Regions from separate parts of the Streptomyces sp. ICN903 genome, predicted to be linked through region 2. Evidence: riboswitches for the same ligand, from Rfam matches in the RefSeq annotation. Region 2 holds a riboswitch; each other region holds the start of a gene.

The links. Region 2 has a riboswitch for cyclic di-AMP ahead of L7D48_RS19125 (NlpC/P60 family protein). Riboswitches for the same ligand answer to the same signal wherever they lie in the genome.
Positions count from the first base shown of each region.
Region 1: it holds a riboswitch for cyclic di-AMP, as region 2 does, so the genes downstream of both, L7D48_RS01335 (transglycosylase family protein) here and L7D48_RS19125 (NlpC/P60 family protein) in region 2, are expected to answer to the same signal.
Region 3: it holds a riboswitch for cyclic di-AMP, as region 2 does, so the genes downstream of both, L7D48_RS18295 (M23 family metallopeptidase) here and L7D48_RS19125 (NlpC/P60 family protein) in region 2, are expected to answer to the same signal.

Region 1 covers NZ_JAKMAY010000006.1:3,511-11,285, forward strand. The annotation lists gene L7D48_RS01325 (UDP-glucose/GDP-mannose dehydrogenase family protein) at 1-645, shown strand, start outside; gene L7D48_RS01330 (VOC family protein) at 929-1,309, shown strand; gene L7D48_RS01335 (transglycosylase family protein) at 1,456-2,763, opposite strand; cyclic di-AMP (ydaO/yuaA leader) riboswitch at 2,768-2,990, opposite strand; gene L7D48_RS01340 (dipeptidase) at 3,272-4,468, opposite strand; gene purE (5-(carboxyamino)imidazole ribonucleotide mutase) at 4,470-5,021, opposite strand; gene L7D48_RS01350 (5-(carboxyamino)imidazole ribonucleotide synthase) at 5,018-6,202, opposite strand; gene L7D48_RS01355 (GtrA family protein) at 6,335-6,877, shown strand; gene L7D48_RS01360 (ATP-binding protein) at 6,803-7,775, opposite strand, start outside.
Region 2 covers NZ_JAKMAY010000193.1:1,641-9,415, forward strand. The annotation lists gene L7D48_RS19110 (peptidoglycan DD-metalloendopeptidase family protein) at 1-302, shown strand, start outside; gene pcrA (DNA helicase PcrA) at 371-2,902, opposite strand; gene L7D48_RS19120 (DUF1707 domain-containing protein) at 2,962-3,564, shown strand; cyclic di-AMP (ydaO/yuaA leader) riboswitch at 3,731-3,872, shown strand; gene L7D48_RS19125 (NlpC/P60 family protein) at 3,883-5,067, shown strand; gene L7D48_RS19130 (hypothetical protein) at 5,136-5,489, opposite strand; gene L7D48_RS19135 (hypothetical protein) at 5,886-7,220, shown strand; gene L7D48_RS19140 (pectate lyase) at 7,363-7,775, opposite strand, start outside.
Region 3 covers NZ_JAKMAY010000178.1:735-8,509, forward strand. The annotation lists partial or broken gene L7D48_RS18280 (GNAT family N-acetyltransferase) at 1-644, opposite strand, end outside; gene L7D48_RS18285 (HPr family phosphocarrier protein) at 853-1,134, shown strand; gene L7D48_RS18290 (GntR family transcriptional regulator) at 1,327-2,019, opposite strand; gene L7D48_RS18295 (M23 family metallopeptidase) at 2,210-3,118, opposite strand; cyclic di-AMP (ydaO/yuaA leader) riboswitch at 3,132-3,305, opposite strand; gene L7D48_RS18300 (pitrilysin family protein) at 3,512-4,888, opposite strand; gene L7D48_RS18305 (pitrilysin family protein) at 4,912-6,306, opposite strand; gene L7D48_RS18310 (DNA topoisomerase (ATP-hydrolyzing) subunit A) at 6,522-7,775, shown strand, end outside.

The DNA.
Region 1 (7,775 bases), on a different contig from region 2:
GCCGAGGTCTGCGAGGCGGCCGGCGGCGACGTGGTGAAGCTGGCGGAGGCCATCGGGTACGACGACCGGATCGGGGGTAAGTTCCTGCGCGCCGGGATCGGCTTCGGCGGCGGCTGCCTGCCCAAGGACATCCGCGCGTTCATGGCGCGGGCGGGCGAGCTGGGCGCGGACCAGGCGCTGACGTTCCTGCGCGAGGTGGACTCGATCAACATGCGCCGCCGCTCCCACATGGTGGAGCTGGCCCGCGAGACGGTGGGCGGCGCGTTCCTGGGGCAGCGCGTGGCGGTGCTGGGCGCGACCTTCAAGCCGGACTCCGACGACGTGAGGGACTCGCCGGCGCTGAACGTCGCCGGCCAGATCCATCTGCAGGGCGGGCAGGTGACGGTCTACGACCCCAAGGGAATGGAGAACGCCCGGCGGGTCTTCCCCACCCTCGGCTACGCGGACAGCGCGCCGGAAGCGGTGCGCGGGGCGGACGTGGTGCTGCATCTGACGGAGTGGCGCGAGTTCCGGGAGCTCGACCCGGAGGCGCTGGGCCAGTCCGTGGCGCACAAGCGCATCCTGGACGGCCGCAACACCCTCGATCCGGCCCTGTGGCGCAAGGCGGGCTGGTCCTTCCGCGCACTGGGCCGGCCGACGGCGTAGGGCCCGCCCCGCCCCGGGGCCGCTCGGCCCCCCCGGAAGGACCGCCGTGCCCGGTACGTCCGCGCCCTCGCCCGGCTGCCGCGGACGGTCATGGTGCGCCGGCGCCCACGGCCCGGCCGGGCTTCCGCCGTGGTACGCCCGGCGGCAGCCGTGCGCCCCGCACACCTCGACGCGGGGCCGGGTGCCGTCGGCCACTGCGGTGCGCGCCCCCGGCCGGAGTCGTCAGCAGGCGGCAGACCGGGTAGCAGGGGCAGTGGTCCACGACACAGGAGGGATGAGCACCATGGCCATCACCACGCTGCGGGACGTCCTCGTGCTGGACTGCCCCGAGCCGGGGAAGCTCGCCGACTTCTACGCACGGCTGCTGGGCGGGAAGGTCGAGGGCGAGGGCAGGTGGGTGGAGGTGACGTTCGACTCGGGCGCCCTGAAGGGCCGGACGTTCGCCTTCCAGGAGGCGCCCGGCCACGTGCCGCCGCAGTGGCCGAGCGCCGAGCGGTCGCAGCAGTTCCACCTCGACTTCTACGTGCCCCGGGGGGAGTTGGACGCGGCCGAGCGGGAGGCGCTGGAGCTGGGGGCCGAACTCCTCCAGGGCGACGGGGGCGAGCTCGACTTCCGCGTCTACCGCGACCCGGCCGGGCACCCCTTCTGCCTCTGCGTCGAGTGAGCCGGCCGCCCGTGGGGGCACGCGGACGCAGGACGCCGGGGCGAAGGCACGAAGAAGAGGCGGGCGGGGCGGGGGTGTTCGCACACCCCTGCCCCGCCCGCCTCTCGACCGGACCCGGGTGACCGGGCCGGTGGGGGTCAGGACCCTCAGATGCTGACGCCGTTGGCGCGCAGGTAGGCCAGCGGGTTGATGTCCGAGCCGTAGCCGGGGGCGGTACGGATCTCGAAGTGCAGGTGCGGGCCGGTGCTGTTGCCGGTGGAGCCGACGGCGCCGATCTGCTGGCCGGTGCTGACCGTCTGGCCGGCGCTGACCGACAGCGAGGACAGGTGGCCGTACTGGCTGTACCGGCCGTCCTCGTGGCGGATGACCACCTGGTTGCCGTAGGCCCCGCCCCAGCCGGCGGAGACCACGGTGCCGTTGGTGACGGCCTTCACCGGGGTGCCGGAGGCGGCGGCGAAGTCCTCACCGGTGTGGCCGTTGGACCAGCGGGCGCCCGAGGCCTTGTAGGAGCCGGACGGGGCGGCGTTCACCGGGGCGGTGTAGCCGGTGACCGCACCGCGGTCGCTGCGGTCGGCACGCTCGGCCGACTGCTGCACGGCCTCGGCCTTCTCGGTCTTCTCGGCCTTCGGGGCGGCCTTCTCGGTCTTCTCGGCCTTCTCGGGCTTCGGAGCCGGCTTGGTCTCGGGCTTGGCCGCGGCCTTCTGCTGGGCGGCGGCGCCGCCCAGGGTGAGCTCCTGGCCTGGGAAGATCAGGTTCGGGTTGTCGCCGATGACCTGGCGGTTGTCCTCGTAGACGCGCTCCCAGCCGCCCTGGACGCCCTGGGCGTCGGCGATCTTGAAGAGGGTGTCGCCGCCGACGACCTCGTAGGAGGTGCCCTCGCCGTGGTCGTGGCTGTGGGCGCGCTCACCGCGGTCCGCGCGCTGCGGCGCGGCCTCGGACTCGCTCTTCTCCTGCTTCGGCTCGGCCTCGGGCTTGCTCTCGGGCTTGGCCTCGGCCTTCGGAGCGGCGGCCGGGGCCTGCTCCTTCTGCTCGGTCGGGTTGCTCTGACCGTCGGGGGAGACGGCCGGGGCGGGACCGCCCTTGGTCAGGCCGGCCTTGACCGAGCACACGGGCCAGGCGCCCGGGCCCTGCCCCGCCAGCACCTTCTCGGCGACGGCGATCTGCTGGTCCTTGGTGGCGAGGTCGGCACGCGGCGCGTACTCGGTGCCGCCGAAGGCGGCCCAGGTGCTCTGCGTGAACTGCAGGCCGCCGTAGAAGCCGTTGCCGGTGTTGATGGACCAGTTGCCCGTGCTCTCGCACTGGGCGACCTTGTCCCAGGTGTCGACGGAGGCGGCGCTGGCCCCGCCGGCGGCCACCAGGGGGAGGGCCATTCCGGCGCCGCCCACGGAGATGGCCAGCGACAGACGGGTGAGGCGGCTGTTGCGGATACGACGGTGACGTCCGCGTGCGGACATAGGTGTGCTCCTTCTCCTACGCCTGCGAGGTGAGCTGTCGGGTTCGGGCTGGAGTTGCCCGGCCATGTGTGCCGCGGCGTGTGCCGCGGCATGGCTTCACCCCAAGCCGTCCCGTACGGACCTCATGGGCCCGGGACGGCGACTTACCTTGGGTCCCCCGCTCCTGCCATCGGGTGGTGTGGATGGTCCAGCCCGCCGCCGTTGACAGGATTCGGCGTTCGACAGCGGGCCGCCGCACATTCGTACGGCGCGGCCAGAACGGTAGACACATCGTTTCCGCCGATACAAGCCGATGGGTCACAGGACGCCCGTTTCGAAGGCTTTGATGATCGTCCGATCGTCACCGTCCGCTGTGTTCACTTCTCGAAGAGTGGCGGATCCTTCCTCTGACGTGGTGTCACTTTCCTCCACTGCCAGGGCCGATAACGCGGAAGGCCCTCCTCCGGCACGCAGAGCGACGCACCGGGGAGGGCCGGCTCGTGAGTTGAATCACGAGGGGGCCGGGGAGCTACCCGTCGAGCTGTCCGATGGTGGCGATGGACGGGCCGCGCCTGGTCCGTTCGTGGCGGGCGACCGCCTCCGCGTCACGCAGCACGCGCACCGCGTTCTTCCAGGTGAGCTTGGCGAGGTCGGCCTCGGACCAGCGACGGTCCAGCAACTCGGCCACCAGATGCGGATATCCGGACACATCACTCAGATCGGACGGGGTGAAGGCCGTGCCGTCGAAGTCGCCGCCGATGCCGATGTGGTCGATGCCCGCGACCTCGCGCATGTGGTCCAGGTGGTCGGCGACCGTCGCCGCCGTGGCGACCGGGCGCGGATTGGCCTCCTCGTAGGCGCGCTGGACCGCCAGGCCCCTCTCGGTGCCGTCCAGGGGGTGGAGGCCGTGGGCGCGCATGTTCTCGTCGGCGGCCTCGGTCCAGGCGACGGCGGCGGGCAGCACGAACTTCGGCACGAATGTGGCCATCGCCACACCGCCGTTGACCGGAAGCCGCTCCAGCACGTCGTCGGGGATGTTGCGAGGGTGGTCGCACACCGCGCGGGCCGAGGAGTGCGAGAAGACCACCGGCGCCGTCGTCACGCGCAGGGCGTCGCGCATGGTGGCGGGCGCCACATGGGAGAGGTCCACCAGCATCCCCAGCCGGTTCATCTCCCGCACGACCTCCTCGCCGAAGCGGGTGAGGCCGCCGTGGCGCGGGGCGTCGGTGGCCGAGTCCGCCCAGTCGATGGTGTCGTTGTGGGTGAGCGTCATGTAGCGCACGCCCAGCCGGTACAGGGCTCGCAGCGTGGCCAGGGAGTTGTTGATGGAGTGGCCGCCCTCGGCGCCCATCAGGGATGCGATGCGGCCCTCGGCGCGGGCCGCCTCCATGTCGTCGGCGGTGAAGGCGAGCCTGAGGTCGGCCGGGTGGCGGTCGGCCAGCCGCCGCACCACGTCGATCTGCTCCAGGCAGGCGCTGACGGCGGCGTCGCCCGTCAGGTCGGTGCGCACGTAGACCGACCAGAACTGCGCGCCCACCCCGCCCGCGCGCAGCCGCGGGATGTCGGTGTGCAGATGGGCCGACTGGTCGCCGGCGATGTCGCGCCGGTCCAGGTCGTAACCCACCTGCTCGCGCAGCGCCCAGGGCAGGTCGTTGTGGCCGTCGGCGACGGGGTGGGCCTCCAGCAGCTCCCCGGCCCGGGCCAGCAGCTCGGCGGAGTGACCCATCTCACCTGCCTCCGAAGCCGAACCCGGCGCCGCCCGCGGCGACCTTGCTCCGCAGCCGCCGGCCCTTCTCCCGCGCCTGGTCCTTCAGCTCCGCCTGGAACCGCTCCATGCGCTCGCGCAGCTCCTCGTCGTGGGCCGCCAGGATGCGGACCGCCAGCAGGCCCGCGTTGCGCGCGCCGCCGACCGAGACCGTGGCGACCGGAACCCCGGCGGGCATCTGGACGATGGACAGCAGGGAGTCCATGCCGTCCAGGTGCCGCAGCGGCACGGGGACGCCGATCACCGGCAGCGGGGTGACGGAGGCGAGCATGCCCGGCAGATGGGCCGCTCCCCCGGCGCCCGCGATGACGGCCTTCAGCCCGCGTCCGGCCGCCTCGTCGCCGTAGGCGATCATCTCGTGCGGCATGCGGTGGGCGGAGACGACGTCGACCTCGTAGGGGACCTCGAACTCGTCCAGGGCCTCGGCCGCGGCCTCCATGACGGGCCAGTCCGAGTCGGATCCCATGACGATCCCCACGAGGGGGGCGGGGGCGGGGCTGGGGGCGTTGCTCATTCGGTGATGGTCCCTCGCAGATAGCCGGCGGCGTGGGCGGCGCGCTCGCGTACGTCCGCCAGGTCGTCGCCGTAGGTGTTGACGTGGCCGACCTTGCGGCCGGGCTTCACGTCCTTGCCGTACATGTGGATCTTCAGCCGCGGGTCGCGGGCCATGCAGTGCAGGTAGCCCTGGTACATGTCGGGGTAGTCGCCGCCGAGCACGTTGGCCATCACCGTCCACGGCGCGCGGGGGCGCGGGTCGCCCAGCGGCAGGTCGAGCACGGCCCGCAGGTGGTTGGCGAACTGGGAGGTGACCGCGCCGTCCTGGGTCCAGTGGCCGCTGTTGTGGGGGCGCATGGCCAGCTCGTTGACCAGGACGCGGCCGTCGCGGGTCTCGAACAGCTCCACCGCCAGGTGCCCGATCACGCCCAGCTCCCGCGCGATCGTCAGCGCCATCTCCTGGGCGTGGGCGGACAGCTCCGGCGACAGGCCGGGGGCCGGGGCGATCACCGTGTCGCACACGCCGTCCACCTGGATCGACTCCACCACCGGATAGGCCACGGCCTGGCCGTGCGGGGAGCGCACCACGTTGGCGGCCAGCTCGCGGACGTAGTCCACCTTCTCCTCGGCCAGCACCGGCACGCCCGCCCGGAACGGCTCGGCGGCCTCGGCCTCGGAGGACACCACCCACACGCCCTTGCCGTCGTAGCCGCCGCGGACGGTCTTGAGGACGACCGGCCAGCCCTCCTCTTCCCGCGCGGCCTCTTCCCGCGCGGCTCCCTCCCGCGCGGCTCCCTCCCGCGCGAACCGCGCGACGTCGGCCGGGTCCGCCACGATCCGGTGCCGGGGGCAGGGGACGCCGATCTCGCTCAGCCGCGCCCGCATCACGCCCTTGTCCTGCGCGTGCACCAGCGCGTCGGGCCCGGGCCGCACCGGGACGCCCTCCGCCTCCAGGGCACGCAGATGTTCGGTGGGCACATGCTCGTGGTCGAACGTGATCACGTCGCAGCCGCGGGCGAAGTCGCGCAGGGTGTCCAGATCGCGGTAGTCGCCGACGACGACGTCGCGGACCACCTGGGCCGCGGAGTCCTGCGGGGTGTCACTGAGCAGCTTGAACCTGATGCCGAGGGGGATGCCCGCCTCGTGCGTCATCCGCGCGAGCTGCCCGCCGCCGACCATGCCGATCACAGGAAATGTCACGTCCGTAGCCTATCGGCCGGACGACGGGTACCCGGCGCGGTACGGGGCCGTGACTAGCATGGCGGACCGGGACGCGACGGCGGGCCCCGCGGGGCCGCGCGAGAGCCGAGAGAACGGGGCGAGTGGATCACTATGGGTGAACGGCGCGCACTGCGCTCCAGGCTGCTGCGGCTACGGCGCGAGCTGGCGAAGTTCGGCACGGTGGGGGCCTTCGGCTTCCTCGTCAACGTGGCCGTCTTCAACCTCTGCATCCACGGCCTGGGCCTGGCACCGGTGCGCTCGGGGGTGATAGCGACCGCGGTCGCCATCGGGACCAACTACCTGGGCAACCGCTACTGGACCTACCGGCACACCGACAAGAGCCGGATGCACCGCGAGGCCGGCCTGTTCATGCTGTTCAGCGGCATCGGCCTGGTGATCGAGAACGGCGCGCTGGCCGTCTCGCACTACGGGCTGGACCTGACCTCGCCACTGGCCGACAACATCGCCAAGAACGTCGTCGGGCTCGGCGTCGCCACGGTCTTCCGCTTCTGGGCGTACCGCACCTGGGTCTTCCGCGGGGAGCGGCGGGTTCCCTGCGGCCGCGAGGGGCGTACGGTCTCAATCCCCCGCCGGCGGCTCGTCGGCCTCACGGCTGAGGAAGAGCGCGAAGACCGGCGGGCGCTGCTGAAGTAGCTCCAGGCGCCCTCCGTCGGCCTCCGCCAGGTCGCGGGCGACGGCCAGTCCCAGGCCCGTGGAGTTGCGCCCGCTGACCGTGCGCTCGAAAACCCTCGACCCCAGCTCCGGGTCGACTCCCGGTCCCTCGTCCGTCACCTCGACCACCACCTGGTTCCCGGCGATCCGGGTACGCAGGGCGACCGCGCCGCCACCGTGCATCAGGGCGTTCTCGATGAGCGTGGCCAGCACCTGTGCCACCGCCCCCGGGGTGCCCACCGCCCGCAGGCCCTGGCGGCCGGAGCGGACGACGGCCCGGCCCGCCTTGCGGTACGCCGGGCGCCACTCCTCGATCTGCTGCTTGACCACCTCGTCCAGGTCGAAGCCCACCGCGGAGCCCGAGCGGGGGTCGCGCGAGTTGGTCAGCAGCCGCTGCACCACGTCGGTCAGCCGCTCCACCTGGGCGAGGCCGACCAGCGCCTCCTCCCGGATGGTGGAGGCGGCCGCCCTGTCGGCGCCGGTGGTGCCGGTGGTGCCGGTGGTGCTCCGGGTACCTGTGGTGCCCGCGGCATCCGTGGTGCCGGCGGTCTCGATGGCGTCGGCCGCCGCGACGATCTCCTCCAGCCGCATGGACAGCGCGGTCAGGGGGGTGCGCAGCTGGTGGGAGGCGTCCGCGGCCAGCCGCCGCTCGGCGGTGAGCATCCGGGCGATGCGCTCGGCGCTGGCGTCCAGCACGTCCGCCACCCGGTCCAGCTCGGGCACGCCGTAGCGCCGGTGGCGGGGGCGGGGGTCGCCGGAGCCGAGGCGTTCGGCGGTCTCGGCGAGGTCGGTGAGGGGGGCCGCGACACGGCGGGCCTGCTGCACCGCCAGCAGAACCGCCGCTATCACCGCCAGCAGCGCCACCGCCAGGATGATCAGC
Region 2 (7,775 bases):
TCCCCGTCGCCTACGGCACCCCGGTCATGGCCGCCACCGACGGCACGGTCAGGACCCAGTGGCACAGCGCCTATGGGAACATGGCGATAGTGACCGCGCCCGACGGGACCGAGACCTGGTACTGCCACCTGAGCAGCACCCGGATCCGCTCCGGCTACGTCAAGGCCGGCGACACCATCGCCTACGCGGGCAACTCCGGCAAGTCCACCGGTCCCCATCTGCACTTCGAGGTGCGGCCGGCCGGCGGCGCGGCCATCGACCCGCTGCCCTGGTTCCGCGCCAAGGGCCTCGACCCCACCTGATCCCGCCCGCCCCGGCCGACGCGCCGTCAGCGCCGCCGGCCGGGGCCCGCAGCTCCCTCAGAGCTCCCTCAGAGCTTCTCCACCGGGGCGTACCGCAGCAGCAGCCGCTTCGGCTTGTCGCCGCCGAAGTCGATGGTCGCCTCCGCGTTGTCCCCGCTGCCCTTCACCGCCACGACCCTGCCCAGCCCGAAGCTGTCGTGCGTCACCCGGTCCCCGGCCTCCAGCGCGACGACCGGGCGGTCCTTGGCCCGGCCCGTGGCGAAGCCGCTCGGACCGCGCCGCCGCGAGGCCGCCGGGCCGGACGGGAACGACGAGGACAGCGACGACGAGAGGGAGGACGCCGTCGACGACAGCCCCCCGGCGCCGCCCCTCGCCCCTCCGCCCGGCGCGGCCATCGGCCCCGTGCGCTTCCACTCCAGGTACTGCTCCGGGATCTCCTCCAGGAAGCGGGAGGGCGGGTTGTACGCGGGCTGCCCCCATGCGCTGCGCATCGCCGAGCGCGTGAGGTAGAGCCGCTCGCGCGCCCGTGTGATGCCGACGTACGCCAGGCGCCGCTCTTCCTCCAGCTCCTTGGTCTTGCCCAGGGTCCGCATGTGCGGGAAGACGCCGTCCTCCATCCCGGTCAGGAAGACGACCGGGAACTCCAGGCCCTTGGCGGTGTGCAGCGTCATCAGCGTCACCACGCCCGATCCCTCGGTGTCCTCGTCCGGGATCTGGTCGGAGTCGGCGACGAGGGCCACCTGCTCCAGGAACTCAGCGAGCGTGCCCGGGTTCTCGCCGCGCTCCTGCTCGAACTCCAGCGCCACGGCGGCCAGTTCCTGGAGGTTCTCCACCCGGGTCTCGTCCTGCGGATCGGTGGACGCCTGGAGCTCCGCCAGGTATCCGGTGCGCTCCAGCACCGCCTCCACCACGGTCGCCGGCCCGGCCCCGGACTCCACGACCGTGCGCAGGTCCTCCATCAGCGCGTTGAAGCGCTTGACGGCGTTGGCCGAGCGGGCCGCCATGCCGTACGCCTCGTCGACCCGGCGCAGCGCCTGCGGGAAGGTGATCCTCTCGCGCAGCGCCAGCGCCTCGATCATCGCCTCGGCCCGGTCGCCGATGCCCCGCTTGGGGACGTTGAGGATGCGGCGCAGCGGCACCGCGTCCTCGGGGTTGGCCAGCACCCGCAGGTACGCCAGGACGTCGCGGACCTCCTTGCGCTCGTAGAAGCGCACCCCGCCGACGACCTTGTACGGCAGGCCGACCCGGATGAAGACCTCCTCGAAGACACGGGACTGGGCGTTGGTGCGGTAGAAGACGGCGACGTCGCCCGCCTTCGCCTCGCCCGCGTCCGTCAGCCGGTCGATCTCCTCGGCGACGAACTGCGCCTCGTCGTGCTCGGTGTCGGCCACGTAGCCCGTGATGCGCGAGCCCGCCCCGGCATCGGTCCACAGGTTCTTCGGGCGGCGGTTCTCGTTCCGCTCGATGACGGCGTTGGCGGCCGAGAGGATGGTCTGGGTGGAGCGGTAGTTCTGCTCCAGCAGGATGGTGGTCGCGTCCGGGTAGTCCTCCTCGAACTGGAGGATGTTGCGGATGGTGGCGCCGCGGAACGCGTAGATCGACTGGTCGGCGTCGCCGACCACGCACAGCTCGGCGCGCCCGCCTCCGATCGCGCCCCCTTCCGCTCCGGCCGCCTCCCCCTCGCCGCCGTCCACGCCCACCAGTTCCCTGATCAGGGTGTACTGGGCGTGGTTGGTGTCCTGGTACTCGTCGACCAGCACATGGCGGAAGCGGCGGCGGTAGTGCTCGGCGACGTCGGGGAACGCCTGGAGCAGGTGGACGGTCGTCATGATGATGTCGTCGAAGTCCAGGGCGTTGGCCTCGCGCAGCCGCGCCTGGTACATCGTGTACGCCTCGGCCAGCGTCTTCTCGAAGCCGTCGGATGCCCTGGCCGCGAAGTCCTCCTCGTCGACCAGCTCGTTCTTCAGGTTCGACACCTGGGCGCTGAACGACTTGGGCGGGAAGCGCTTGGGGTCCAGCTCCAGGTCCCGGCAGACCAGCGCCATCAGACGGCGGGAGTCGGCGGCGTCGTAGATCGAGAAGCTGGAGGTGAAGCCGAGCCTCTTGCTCTCGCGCCGCAGGATGCGCACGCACGCGCTGTGGAAGGTGGAGACCCACATCGACTGCGCGCGCGGGCCGACCAGCTCCGCAACGCGCTCCTTCATCTCGCCCGCGGCCTTGTTGGTGAAGGTGATCGCGAGGATCTCCCCGGGGTGGACGCCGCGCGCGCCCAGCAGGTGCGCGATGCGGTGGGTGAGCACCCGCGTCTTGCCGGACCCGGCGCCCGCGACGATCAGCAGCGGCGAGCCGGTGTGCACCACGGCCGCGCGCTGCTGGTCGTTGAGCCCCTCCAGCAGGGCGGCCGGGTCGACGACGGGACGGGCCGCGCCGTTGCCGTAGTGGGCGTCGCGCACCCCGCCCGCGCCGAAGGCGCCCGCGAAGAGGTCGTCGGGGACACCGTCCTCCGGCGGCGCGGACGCATCCTCCGGTGGAGGAGGCGGCTCCTCGTCCCCGGAGGGCTCGAGGTCGGCCAGGAAGCTGTCGTCGAAGAGGCTGCTCATCGCCGTCGAGTCTAGGACGCCGTGCCGCCGGGCGGGGCGGCGCTCCTAAGATGGCGGGCATGACCGACGTCCCCGCGCCCCGCCCACGTCCCGGCTCGGAACTGCGCGCCGGGCACACCGACCGCGAGGCGGTGGCCGAACGGCTGCGCGAGGCCGCCGGCGACGGCCGCATCGACCTGGAGGAGCTGGACGAGCGGCTGGAGAAGGCGTTCGCCGCCAAGACCTACGGCGATCTGGAGGCACTGGTCGCGGACCTGCCCGGCCAGGACCCCGCGGGTCTGGCCCCGAGCGACCGGGAGCCGCTGGCGCTCAGGACGGTCGCCGGGGACGTCCGGCAGGACGGCCACTGGGTGGTGCCGGAGCGGATCACCGCCAAGACCACGCTGGGGCGGATCGTGCTCGACTTCACGCGGGCGGAGTGCCGCCACCGCGAGGTCTTCGTGGAACTGGACGCGGGGATGGGCGAGATCAAGGTCGTCGTGCCGCGCGGCTGGACGGTGCGGGCCGAGGGGGTCACCTCCGGAATGGGCTCCGTACGCAACCGGGCCACCGAACCGCCCGTGCCCGGCATGCCGGTGCTGCGGATCAGCGGCGGCTCCAAGGTGGGGACGATCGTCGTGCGCCACCCGTACCGCTGGCCCGGGCGCCGCTCCCGCGACTGAGCGCCGCCGTCTCCGCCGCGGCCGGTTCTCCCGAAACGGACGATAACCGACCGATAACGAATCGGTTTCGGGATATACCGAACACCAGTCTTCACAGGAGCCCCACCGGTGCTCTACGGTCCAGCGTCAGGCGGCCCGGACCCCTCGCCGGCGACAGCGCCGGCACGGGCGGCCTCCGCCGAGCCCGGCCGTGCGGCCGGGGCCGGGGACCCAATCCCCACGGGGTGAATCGGGCCCGCGGGCCCGTAGGGCGGACTTCCGACGCCCGAACCCGTCAGCTAACCCGGTAGGCGGTGTTCCACGGAAGGAGCGCTCGCCTTGGCGTCGCACCGCAGACCGCGTACCCCCCTGCTGTCCCCCTCCTCCCGGCGCGGAGCGGTCGGGCTCACCACCGCGGCCATCGCCTCCGCGACCCTCCTGTCCCAGGGCCCGGCCCATGCCTCGCCCGAGGACGACAGGCCCTCGATCGAGGAGGTCCGCGAGCGGGTGGACGCGCTGTACCGGGAGGCGGGCAGCGCGACGCAGAAGTACAACGCGGCCAAGGAGAGGACGGACGAGCAGCGCGAGAAGGTCGACCGGCTCCTCGACGAGGCGGCCGAGCGCACGGACAGGCTCAACGACGCCCGCCGGAAGCTGGGCGGCTACGCCACCGCGCAGTACCGCACCGGAGGGGTCTCCGGCACCGCGGTGCTGCTCCTGTCCGACAATCCCCAGGACTTCTTCGGCCATAAGCACCTGATGGACCGGATCACCGACCGCCAGCGCCAGGCCGTCGACGACTACCGGGACCAGCAGCGCGCCGCCCAGAAGAAGCGCTCGGAGGCCTCGGCGAGCCTGGCCGAGCTCACCGACGCGCAGGAGGAGCTGGCGGACAGCAGGAAGACTGTCCAGGGCAAGCTGGCGCAGGCCCGCAAGCTGCTGTCCGAGCTGACCGCCGAGGAGAAGGCTCGCCTGGCCGCTGCCGAGCGCAAGCGGCAGGAGGAGGCCCGCCGCAAGGCGGCCGCCGCCGCTGCCGAACGCGAGCGCCGGGAGGAGGCCCGCCGCGAAGCCGCCGCCGAGAGCGGGGAGCAGGCCGAGGCTCCGGCGGACAGCGGCACGGGCACGGGCACCGGCGGCACGGACACCGGCACCGGCACCGCGGACGGCTCCTACGCCGCGAAGGCCGACAAGGTGCTCGCCTTCGCCGAGGCCCAGCTCGGCAAGCCGTACGTCTGGGGCGCCACCGGCCCCAACTCCTACGACTGCTCGGGTCTGACGCGGGCCGCCTGGCTCAGCGCCGGCGTCTCACTGCCGCGCACCACCTACGACCAGGTGGAGGCGGGCACCCGGATCGCCAGGGCCGAAATGCGGCCGGGCGACCTGGTCTTCTTCTACGACGACATCAGCCACGTCGGCATCTACGCGGGCGGCGGCCAGATGATCCACGCGCCGAAGCCGGGCGCCGAGGTGCGCTACGAGTCCGTCGACCACATGCCCTTCCACAGCGCGGTCCGTCCGGCCTGAGACGAACGGCCCGGGACGAACGGAGGGCGGCGGTGCCTCGCACCGCCGCCCTCCGCGGGTGTGACCGGCTACACCCACATGACGGCGATGAAGATGTTGGCGACGGTGAGCAGGCCGATGGTGCCGAACAGCGGCGCGGGCAGCCGCTCCTCGTCCCGCTTGACGTAGACCAGGCCGAGGATCGCCACCAGCAGGGCGAGTTTCACGCCGATCTTGATGTGGTTGACGGTCTGGCCGTCGGCCTCGTTCAGGCCGACCAGGGCGATGCCCGTGACCAGCATGGTGAGGGCTCCGTGCAGCATCGCCGGGACGATGCGGGCCTCGCCGGCCCCCATGGCCTTCATCTGGGTCATGAAGCCGCCGAGCAGGGCGCCGATGCCGACGATGTGCAGGCCGACGAAGAAGTGGGTGAGTGCCTCCATGGCAGGCGAGCGTATCCGGGGGCCCTCCGCCGCCCTCGGCCAGGGCGCTCATCGGCTCCCACCTCCGCGCCGGTCGCGCACCCCGGGCCGGCCGAGGAGGACTGAACGGCCTCCGTCACCCCCGGGAGGCACACCGTCCGCCGGGGCGGCTCACTCGTCCGGGTGGTGAACGCGCGGCGCTCCCGGCAGCGCCTCCCCACCCCGCCACCACCGCGAACCGGCCTCCGCACCCGGGAGGACAGGGCCGGGGCGGGCCGGGAACGGGCCGGGAGCGAGCCGTGGAACAGCCGGGAACGACCGGGAACACCGCCCCGGCCCCCTTCCCGTAGGGCACAATTCCCTCCCGTTGCCGGAGAGTCGGCGGCTCGGGGAGAGCCGGGGAGAGGTGGGTCGACAGTGGCCGTGGACACGGCGCGGGGCGGCGGTACGGCGAGCGCGCCCCCGAAGGGGACGGCGAGGCCGTCCGGCACGGCGGACGGCACTCCGCCGGCCGGGGACGGCGGCTGCGCCTGTACGGACTGCCCGCACGGGGTGCGGGAGGGCCGCCGCCGCGCACTGGCCGAGTTCCGGCGGCGGCGCGACGAACTCGCGGCCGGTGCCGGAGTGCCCGCGGCCCTCGCCCACTCGCCCGGCGCCTCCCGCCAGTGGGTCTCCGACGAACTGACCCAGGCGGCCCGCACCGTCGCCGAACACACCCGCGCGGAGGCCGCTTTCCGGCTGGGCGGGCTGTGGCGGCGCACCGCCGCCGCCGTCTGGGGCGCGGTCGCGCTGCTGCTGGCCGGCCAGGCCGTCACCGCGGTGCTCGGCGCGGGCTGGACGACCGGGCGTACCGCCGGGCTGGCCGCCGCGCTGGTCTGCGCGGCCGCGCTGACCGCCGCCGCACTGCTGCACCGGGCGCGCGGCGGGGTGCTGGCGCCGGTGACCGGCGAGGACGGGCGGCTGTCCACCTCGCGCACGGTCGCCGCCGTCTGGGTGCTGCTGGCCTCCTACTCCGTGCTGGTCGTCGCCGTCGGACTGGCCCTCGCGCCCGGCGCGGACGCGCCCACCCGGCTGCTCGCCGGCCTGGACCTGGGGCGCGGCGCCGGGCTGCTGACCGTCCTCGCCCTGTGCTGCGCGGTCGCCGTCACCGTGCACCGGATCGTCGCGCTGCGGGTGCGGGCGCAGCGCCTGCAGAAGGTGCGCGCCGACCGGCCGCGCGCCGCCGACCTGCTCACCGACGACGGCGGGCGCGGCTCCTTCGCGGACGTGCAGTACGTGGCGGTGTGCTCGGTGGCGGCGGTCCTCGCGGCGGTACGGCTGGCCCGCCGGCCCGGCGAACTGCCGGACCTGCCCTGGGGGCTGGCGCTGCTGGTGGCGATCTCGGCGCTGACGTACCTGGCCGGGAAGTACTCCGAGGGCGGTCGGCCCGTCATCCTGTCCGTCGTCCGCTCCCGCGAGGTGGGCGACCTGGACTCGCCGATCCGCACCGGCGACGACATCGAGATCCGCGGCTCGGGCTTCGTGCCGCCCGGCGCGGAGGCGCCGGACCGGCTGGCCCGGACGACGGTGCGCATCGGCGCCGTCCACGTCCACGTCCCCCTGGTCCCGGTGGCCGGGGGCTTCGCCAACCCGGCCGACACCGTGCTGACCGTCCCGGTGCCGGTGGACGTCGAGCCCGGCCGGGTGGAGGTGCAGGTGATCACCGCGGCGGGCGTGGAGACCAACCGCTACTCCATCGACGTCCTGGACTGACAGGCCGCCGGAGAGCCGGACCGCCGGAGAGCCCCGCCCGTGCCCGCGCCCGCCGGGAGAGGGGACACCGGCGGGCGCGGGCGGCTGGAGGGGGTCGCTCAGCGGCTGCTCAGCGGTTGTCCGACATCGGCTCAGCGGCGGCTCACCGGTAGGTGATGTCGGAGGCGGAGTAGAGGCAGTGCTTCCCGTCCGGGCCGCTGCCGATCTTGGACGGCTCCTTGCCGCTGCTGTTGCCCTGGTAGCGCTCGCAGGGCGTGATCTTCTTCTTGGAATCGCCGGTGATCGTGATGTTCCGCAGGGTGGCGGTGTCCCCGTAGTTGCTGTTGATGCCGACCAGGGACTTGCCGGGCGCGGTGACCGTCACACCGTCGACGACGACGTGCCGGGTGTACTGCTTCTTGCAGTTGCCGCAGGCGCGCACCAGCTTGCCGAAGTCGGCCACGTCGAAGTTCTTCACCGTCAGCGTGCCCGCGCCGTTGAACTGGAAGACCTTGTCCGAGGCCTTGCGGGCGCCGCCGCCGGTGACGGTGTACTTCGCCGAGGACGAGGTGCCCT
Region 3 (7,775 bases), on a different contig from region 2:
GCGACCGCGCCGGGGGACAGCAGCCGCTGCACGGACCGGGCCTCGGCGCGCTGCTCGCGGGCCCGCATGACCGCCAGGGACTGCTCGGTCGGTGTGATGCCGAAGGTGAGGTGGACCGCACCGTCCTCGAAGCTGCGCTTCTGGGAGTAGCCGGCGTCCGTGAAGACCTTGACCATCTTGGTGTTGGCGGGCAGGACCTCGGCGACGAAGCGGCGCACCCCGCGCTCGCGGGCGCAGGCGGCGATGTGCTCCAGCAGGGCGGAGCCGACCCCGCGGCCCTGGTGGTCGTCGCGGACGAGGAAGGCGACCTCGGCCTCGTCGGCGGGCAGGGAGGCGGGGCGGCCGGTGGCGTCTATGCGGTCGTAGCGCACGGTGGCGATGAACTCGTCGCCGACGATGGCGGCCAGGCCGACCCGGTCGACGTAGTCGTGGTGGGTGAAGCGGCGTACGTCGCGGTCGGAGAGCCGGGGGTAGGGGGCGAAGAAACGGTAGTACTTCGACTGGTCGGAGACCTGCTCGTAGAAGCTGACCAGGCGCTCGGCGTCGTCGGGCGTGATGGGGCGGACCCGGGCCGTGCCTCCGTCGCGCAGTACCACGTCGGCTTCCCAGTGGGCGGGGTAGGCAGGCTCGCTCGGCGTCCGCATGGGGGTCAGCCTAGTCACCGCGGCCCGGATCGCGGAGGTGTCGGCTCCCGTTCCGGGGGACCCGCCTGTGCGAAGCTGGGCTGGACCCTGGGCACGCGGCCCGTTCCCGGTCGGCCCCGCACACCGGTCGGCCCCTGTCCGGTCCGGCCCTGCCCGGCCTGTTCCGGTTCGATCCGCTCCGATCCGTTTCGATTCGAAGGGCAACACCATGGCAGAGCGCCGTGTCACCGTCGGCTGGCCCGAGGGCCTTCACGCCCGCCCCGCCGCGGTCTTCGTCCGCGCCGCGACCGCCTCCGGCGTCCCCGTCACCGTGGCCAGGCCGGACGGCGAACCGGTCAACGCCGCCTCGATGCTCTCGGTGCTGGGCCTGGGGGTGGAGGGCGGCCAGGAGATCGTGCTGGCCTCCGCGGCCGAGGACGCCGACACCGCCCTGGACCGGCTGGCGAAGCTGGTCTCCGAGGGGCTGGACGAGCTGCCCGGAGCCGTCTGAGCCGCGCGTTCCGGGCCCGCGTACGGCGCTGGACACGGGCCCGGAACGAAACGCGACGGACACCACCTGCGGAAAATCACCGGCAAAGGCTGCGGGGCGAGCGGCCCCGCAGCCTTTTCCGCACCCGGAACTTTCCCGGCGCGCATTCCCCGCGTATTCCCGTCCTGTGTACACAATTCCTGTTACGAATTGTCACACGGTGTGTTTACGGCGTGTTTCGCTCTCCTCACCGGGCTTTTCCGGCGGCCGTCGCGCGGCCACCGGGCGCTGCTCGCGACGCACCGCGACGGAGCGTTCCACGTGCTCGCTGGCCAGGACGCGCGCCCGTTCCGCGTCGCCGCGTGCGACGGCGTCCACGATGGCTCCGTGCTCACGCCACACGGCGACCGCGCGCAGCGGCGGTTCCGCGGCGTACACCCAGGTGATCTTGCGGCGCAGCTGGGTGAGCAGCGAGGCCAGGCTGGGGCTGCCCGACGCGCGGGCCATCGTCTCGTGGTACCAGTCCTCCAACGCCCTCAGGTCGGACAACCGGCCGCTCTCCGCCCGCTGCAGCCCCAGGCGGACCAGTCCGCGCAGGACCCTCAGCTGCGCCTCGGTGCGGCGCCGGGCGGCCCGCGCGGTGCCCAGCGGCTCCAGCAGGGCGCGGATGTCGAGCAGGTCGGCGGCCTCTTGCTCGGTGGGCCGGGCGACGCAGGCGCCCGCGTGGCGGCGGGAGACGACGAAACCCTCCGACTCCAGGGTCCGCAACGCCTCGCGCACCGGGACGCGCGAGACGCCGTAGCGTCTGGCGAGGAGTTCCTCGGTGAGCCGGGATCCGGGCGGGAAAAAACCGGAGACGATGTCGTCACGGACCGCGCTGCACACCATGTGCGCGGAAATGCGCATGGGCCGACCTCCGCCGCCGTCTCCATGTTCCCCGAAGTACCGCAGAGTCGAACTGTATTCCACCGGAACGCGTTTTCCGATGCCAGCCGGAAAACAGGCGTGAAAACATCCGCCGCGCGACCTCTCGGTCGCGCGGCGGATGCCGGTGCGTGACGGGCGCGGCTGCCCGGTGCCCTGCGGGCGGGGTCCGTCAGACGTCGACGCCCTTGCCCGCCAGGTAGGTGATCGGGTTGAAGTCCGAGCCGTAGTAGGCGCCGTTGCGGGCCTCGAAGTGCAGGTGCGGGCCGGTGCTGTTGCCCGTGGAGCCGACCGCGCCGATGTGCTGGCCGCCGTCGACCTTCTGGCCCGCCGAGACCTTGGTGGCGGACAGGTGGGCGTACTGGGTGTACTTGCCGTCGTCGTGGCGGATGACGACCTGGTTGCCGTACGCGCCGCCCCAGCCGACCGTCACCACGGTGCCCGGGCCGACGGACCGCACCGGGGTGCCGGTGTTGGCGGGGAAGTCGATGCCGCTGTGCTTGCCGGAGGACCATGAGGCGCCGGCCTGCTTGTAGGTGGTGGTGGTGTCCACGCCCGCGACCGGGTCGACGTAGCCGGTGGCCGAACGGCGCTCGGCGGAGCGGTCGGCGCGCTCGTTCGCGCGCTTGGCCTCGGCGGCCTCGCGCTTCTCGGCGGCGGCCTTCTCGGCCTCGCGCTTCTCGGCGGCCTCACGCTTCTCGGCGGCCTCGCGCTCGGCGGCGGCCTTCTCGGCCTCCTCGGCCTCCTCGGCCTTCTCGGCCTTCTCCTCGGCGGCGTCGGCGACGCGCTGCTGGGCCTGGGCCTGGGCCCTGACGTCGTCGGCGATCGTGTCACCGACGGCCATGGCCTGGACGAAGCCCAGCGCGTAGGTCCCCGAGCCCCCGTCCGGAGCGGCGATCGCGGGAGTGGCGGCCGCGCCGACCACGCCGGTGACGGTCAGGGCGGCGGCTCCGGCCAGGCCCACGCGGGTGCGCACGGAGCGGCTGGAGAGGTGGTGCTTCTCGGTGAGGCTCTCGGTGAGCCCGGTGAGCTTTCCGGTCAGCTTCTCGGCGAGCTGCGCGGTGGCACGGGTGAACGCCATGGGTGGCGTGCTCCTTTCCTTCCTTCTCGCCTACCGGGTTAGCTGTCGGGTTCGGAGCAGGAAGGTCTCCTACGGGCGCACGGCCCGATTCACCCCAGGTGCCTCGGAAGAGGACCGCTCCCGCGTGTGAAGGGCGGGAGGGTGGGTCCCCGGCTCCCCCGCTCGGGGGACTCGGCGATCACTGCCGTCGGCCGCGGTCGCGGTCACTTCTGACGGCCAGCGAGATCGACGCTAAACGGACAAATTTGAGCGAGCAAGCAAAAAGCGGCTTTTGTAGGCCATGCCACATGAGCCACCCACTGGAACGGCCCAAAACCGGACATATGTAAGGCCCTTGGTGTGGCATCCCACCAAGGGCCTTACGCTGCGCGGCCGCCGCGAGGCGGCCGGGGATCACTGGTCCGTGACGACCGTCACCTCTCCGATGCCCAGGTCGCGCACCGTGTCGGCGATCTGTGACGCGTCTCCCACCAGCACCGTCACCAGACGGTCCGCGGGGAAGGCGGCCACGGCCGCCGCCGTCGCCTCCACCGTGCCGGTCTCGGCGAGGCGGGCGTACAGCTTCGCCTGGTAGTCGTCGGGGAGGTGCTGTTCCACCTGGTCGGCGAGGGTGCCGGCGACGGCCGCCGCCGTCTCGTAACGCAGCGGGGCCACCCCCACCAGGTTCTGCACGGCCGTGTCGCGCTCGGCGTCGGTGAGACCCTCCTGCGCCAGGGTGCGCAGCACGCCCCACAGGTCCTCCAGAGCGGGACCCGTCACATCGGTGGCCACCGAGCCGTTGATCGCCAGCATCGAGGCGCCGGTGCCCTCGGGCGAGGAACGCAGCACCTGGGCGAAGGCCCGTACGCCGTAGGTGTAGCCCTTCTCCTCGCGCAGCACCCGGTCCAGGCGGGAGGTGAGCGTGCCGCCCAGGCAGTACGTGCCCAGCACCTGGGCGGGCCAGACCCGGTCGTGCCGGTCGGGGCCGATCCTGCCGATGAGCAGCTGGGTCTGCACCGCTCCGGGCCGGTCCACGACGATCACCCGGCCGGTGTCGTCCGCCGTGATCGGCGGGACCGGGCGGGGCCCGGCGGCCGCGCCCTTCCAGTCGCCCAGGGTCTCGGCCAGCGCCTTGTCCAGGTCCACCCCGGTGAAGTCGCCCACCACCACGGCCGTGGCCGTCGAGGGCCGCACATGCTCCGTGTAGAAGGCGCGCACCGCCTCGGCGTCGATGTTCCTGATGGTCTCCTCGGCTCCCTGGCGGGGGCGCGAGAGCCGGGAGTCGGCCGGGAACAGCTCCTTCGACAGCGCGATGGCCGCCCGGCGGGCGGGATTGGCCAGCTCGTGCGGGATCTCGTCCAGGCGGTTGCGCACCAGCCGCTCGACCTCGCCCTCGGGGAAGGCGGGGGCGCGCAGCGCGTCGGCGAGCAGGCCCAGCGCCCTGGTCAGCCGGGAGGCCGGGACCTCCAGGGAGACCCGTACGCCGGGGTGGTCGGCGTGCGCGTCCAGGGTGGCGCCGCACCGCTCCAGCTCGGCGGCGAACTCCTCGGCGCTGTGCCGGTCGGTGCCCTCGCTCAGCGCCCGGGCCATGATCCCGGCCACACCCTCCCGGTCGCGGGGCTCGGCCTCCAGCGGCGCGACGAGGTTGACCTCGACGGCCACGACCTTCTGGCCGGGGCGGTGGCAGCGCAGCACGGTCAGCCCGTTGGGCAGCTCACCGCGCTCGGGGGCGGGGAACGCCCACGGCCTGGGCTCGCCGCCGCGGGGCTGGGGGTGGAACTCCATCGACATTCCGTTCTGGGCCGTGGCGTCGCTCACTGAGCGGCCTCCTGGTCGTGGGTGTCGGCGGCGGTGCCGGTCTCGGAGACGGTGGCGCCCTCGGAGACGTCGGCCGCGGTGTCGGGGGCGGTCGTCCGGGTGGGCTCGTAGACCAGCACCGCGCGGTTGTCGGAGCGCAGCCGGGCCGCGGCCACCTCGCGCACCTCGTCGGCGGTGACCTGGAGCACGCGCTCCACCGCGGTCAGGGCGAGCTGGGGGTCGCCGAACAGCACCGCGTAGCGGCACAGCTCGTCGGCGCGGCCGCCGACTGTGGCCAGCCGGTCCAGCCACTCGCGCTCCAGCAGGGCCTGGGCGCGCTCCATCTCGGCCGGGGTCGGCCCCTCCTGCGCGAAGCGGGCCAGCTCCTCGTCGACCGCCCGCTCGATGTCGGCGATCTCGGCGTCGCCGGAGGCCTTCACGTCCAGCCACCCCATCGAGGGCGCCCCCGCCAACCGCAGCATGCCGAAACCGGCGGTGACGGCGGTGCGGTCGCGGCGGACCAGACGGGTCTGCAGACGGGAGGACTCGCCGCCGCCGAGCACCGTCAGCGCCAGGTCGGCGGCGTCCGCCTCACGGGTGCCGTCGTGCGGCAGCCGGTAGGCGGCCATCATCGCCCGGGAGGGCACCTCCTCGTGGAGGACCTGCTTGACCTCCTCGCCGATGACGTCCGGCAGGGAGCCGTCCCGCGGCGGCCGCTTGCCCTCGTGGGAGGGGATGGAGCCGAAGTACTTCTCGGCCCAGGCGAGCGTGCGCTCCGGGTCGATGTCGCCGACGACCGCCAGCACGGCGTTGTTCGGCGCGTAGTAGGTGCGGAAGAAGTCCCGCGCGTCCTCCAGGGAGGCGGCGTCCAGGTCGGCCATGGAGCCGATCGGGGTGTGGTGGTACGGGTGGCCCTCGGGGTAGACCATCGCCGTCAGCCTCTCGAACGCCGTGCCGTAGGGCACGTTGTCGTACCGCTGACGGCGCTCGTTCTTCACCACGTCGCGCTGGTTCTCCATGGACTCCTCGTCCAGGGCGGCCAGCAGCGACCCCATGCGGTCGGCCTCCAGCCACAGCGCCAGCTCCAGCTGGTGGGCGGGCATCGTCTCGAAGTAGTTGGTGCGCTCGAAGCTGGTGGTGCCGTTGAGCGAGCCGCCCGCCCCCTGCACCAGCTCGAAGTGACCGTTCCCCTTCACCTGGGCCGATCCCTGGAACATCAGGTGCTCGAAGAGGTGGGCCAGACCCGTGCGCCCGGCCACCTCGTGGCGTGATCCGACGTCGTACCAGAGGCAGACCGCGGCGACCGGCGTCTGGTGGTCCTCGGAGAGCACCACGCGCAGGCCGTTGGCCAGCCGGTGCTCGGTCGCCGTCAGGCCGCCGGCGGTGGGCGGAGGGGAGGCCGTGTGAGCCATGGGCAGGGAGTCCCTTCGATCGCGATCGCGGACCGCGTTCTCACAACGCGTGTGTGGTCACTGTATGCAAGCGGCCGGACAAAGCGCGAAGTTCCCGTACGGTTCGGGGCGGGGGCCGGAGTGTCGGTGCCGAGGTCCACAATGGTGCCCGTCCGTCCCATGCCCCGGCACGGGGACACACAGTCCGCAGTACGCAAGAAGGAGTCGCAGCCGCGATGGCCCGCCGCAGCACGAAGACCCCGCCACCCGGGGGAGAGTTCGAGGAGCGCGTCCTCGACATCGACGTCGTCGACGAGATGCAGGGCTCCTTCCTGGAGTACGCCTACTCGGTCATCTACTCGCGCGCCCTGCCCGACGCACGCGACGGGCTCAAGCCGGTCCACCGGCGGATCCTCTACCAGATGCACGAGATGGGGCTGCGGCCCGAGCGCGGCTACGTCAAGTGCGCCCGCGTCGTCGGCGAGGTGATGGGCAAGCTCCACCCGCACGGCGACAGCGCCATCTACGACGCGCTGGTACGCCTGGCCCAGCCCTTCTCCATGCGGCTGCCGCTGGTGGACGGGCACGGCAACTTCGGCTCGCTGGGCAACGACGACCCGCCCGCCGCCATGCGGTACACCGAGTGCCGCTCCGCCCCGGCGGCCGGGCTGATGGTCGAGTCGATCGACGAGGACACCGTCGACTTCGCGCCCAACTACGACGGCAGCGAGTCCGAGCCGTCCGTACTGCCCTCGGCCTATCCGAACCTGCTGGTCAACGGTGCCTCCGGCATCGCGGTCGGCATGGCCACCAACATGCCCCCGCACAACCTGGGCGAGGTGATCGCCGCCGCCCGGCACCTGATCAAGCACCCCGGCGCGGACCTGGAGACGCTGATGCGTTTCGTGCCGGGCCCGGACCTGCCCACCGGCGGCCGGATCGTCGGGCTGGAGGGCATCAGGGACGCCTACGCCAAGGGGCGCGGCACCTTCAAGATCCGCGCCACGGTCTCGGTGGAGAACGTCACCGCGCGCCGCAAGGGCCTGGTCGTCACCGAACTGCCCTTCAACGTCGGCCCCGAGAAGGTCATCTCCAAGATCAAGGACCTGGTCAACGGCAAGAAGATCCAGGGCATCGCCGACGTCAAGGACCTCACCGACCGTGAGCACGGGCTGCGCCTGGTCATCGAGATCAAGAACGGCTTCAACCCCGAGGCCGTGCTGGAGCAGCTCTACAAGCTGACGCCGATGGAGGAGTCCTTCGGCATCAACAACGTGGCCCTGGTCGACGGCCAGCCGCTGACCCTGGGCCTGAAGGAGCTGCTGGAGGTCTACGTCGACCACCGCTTCACCGTGGTGCGGCGGCGCAGCGAGTTCCGGCGCGGCAAGCGGCGCGACCGGCTGCACCTGGTCGAGGGCCTGCTGGTGGCGCTGGTCGACATCGACGAGGTCATCCGGATCATCCGCTCCAGCGAGAACGCCGCGCAGGCC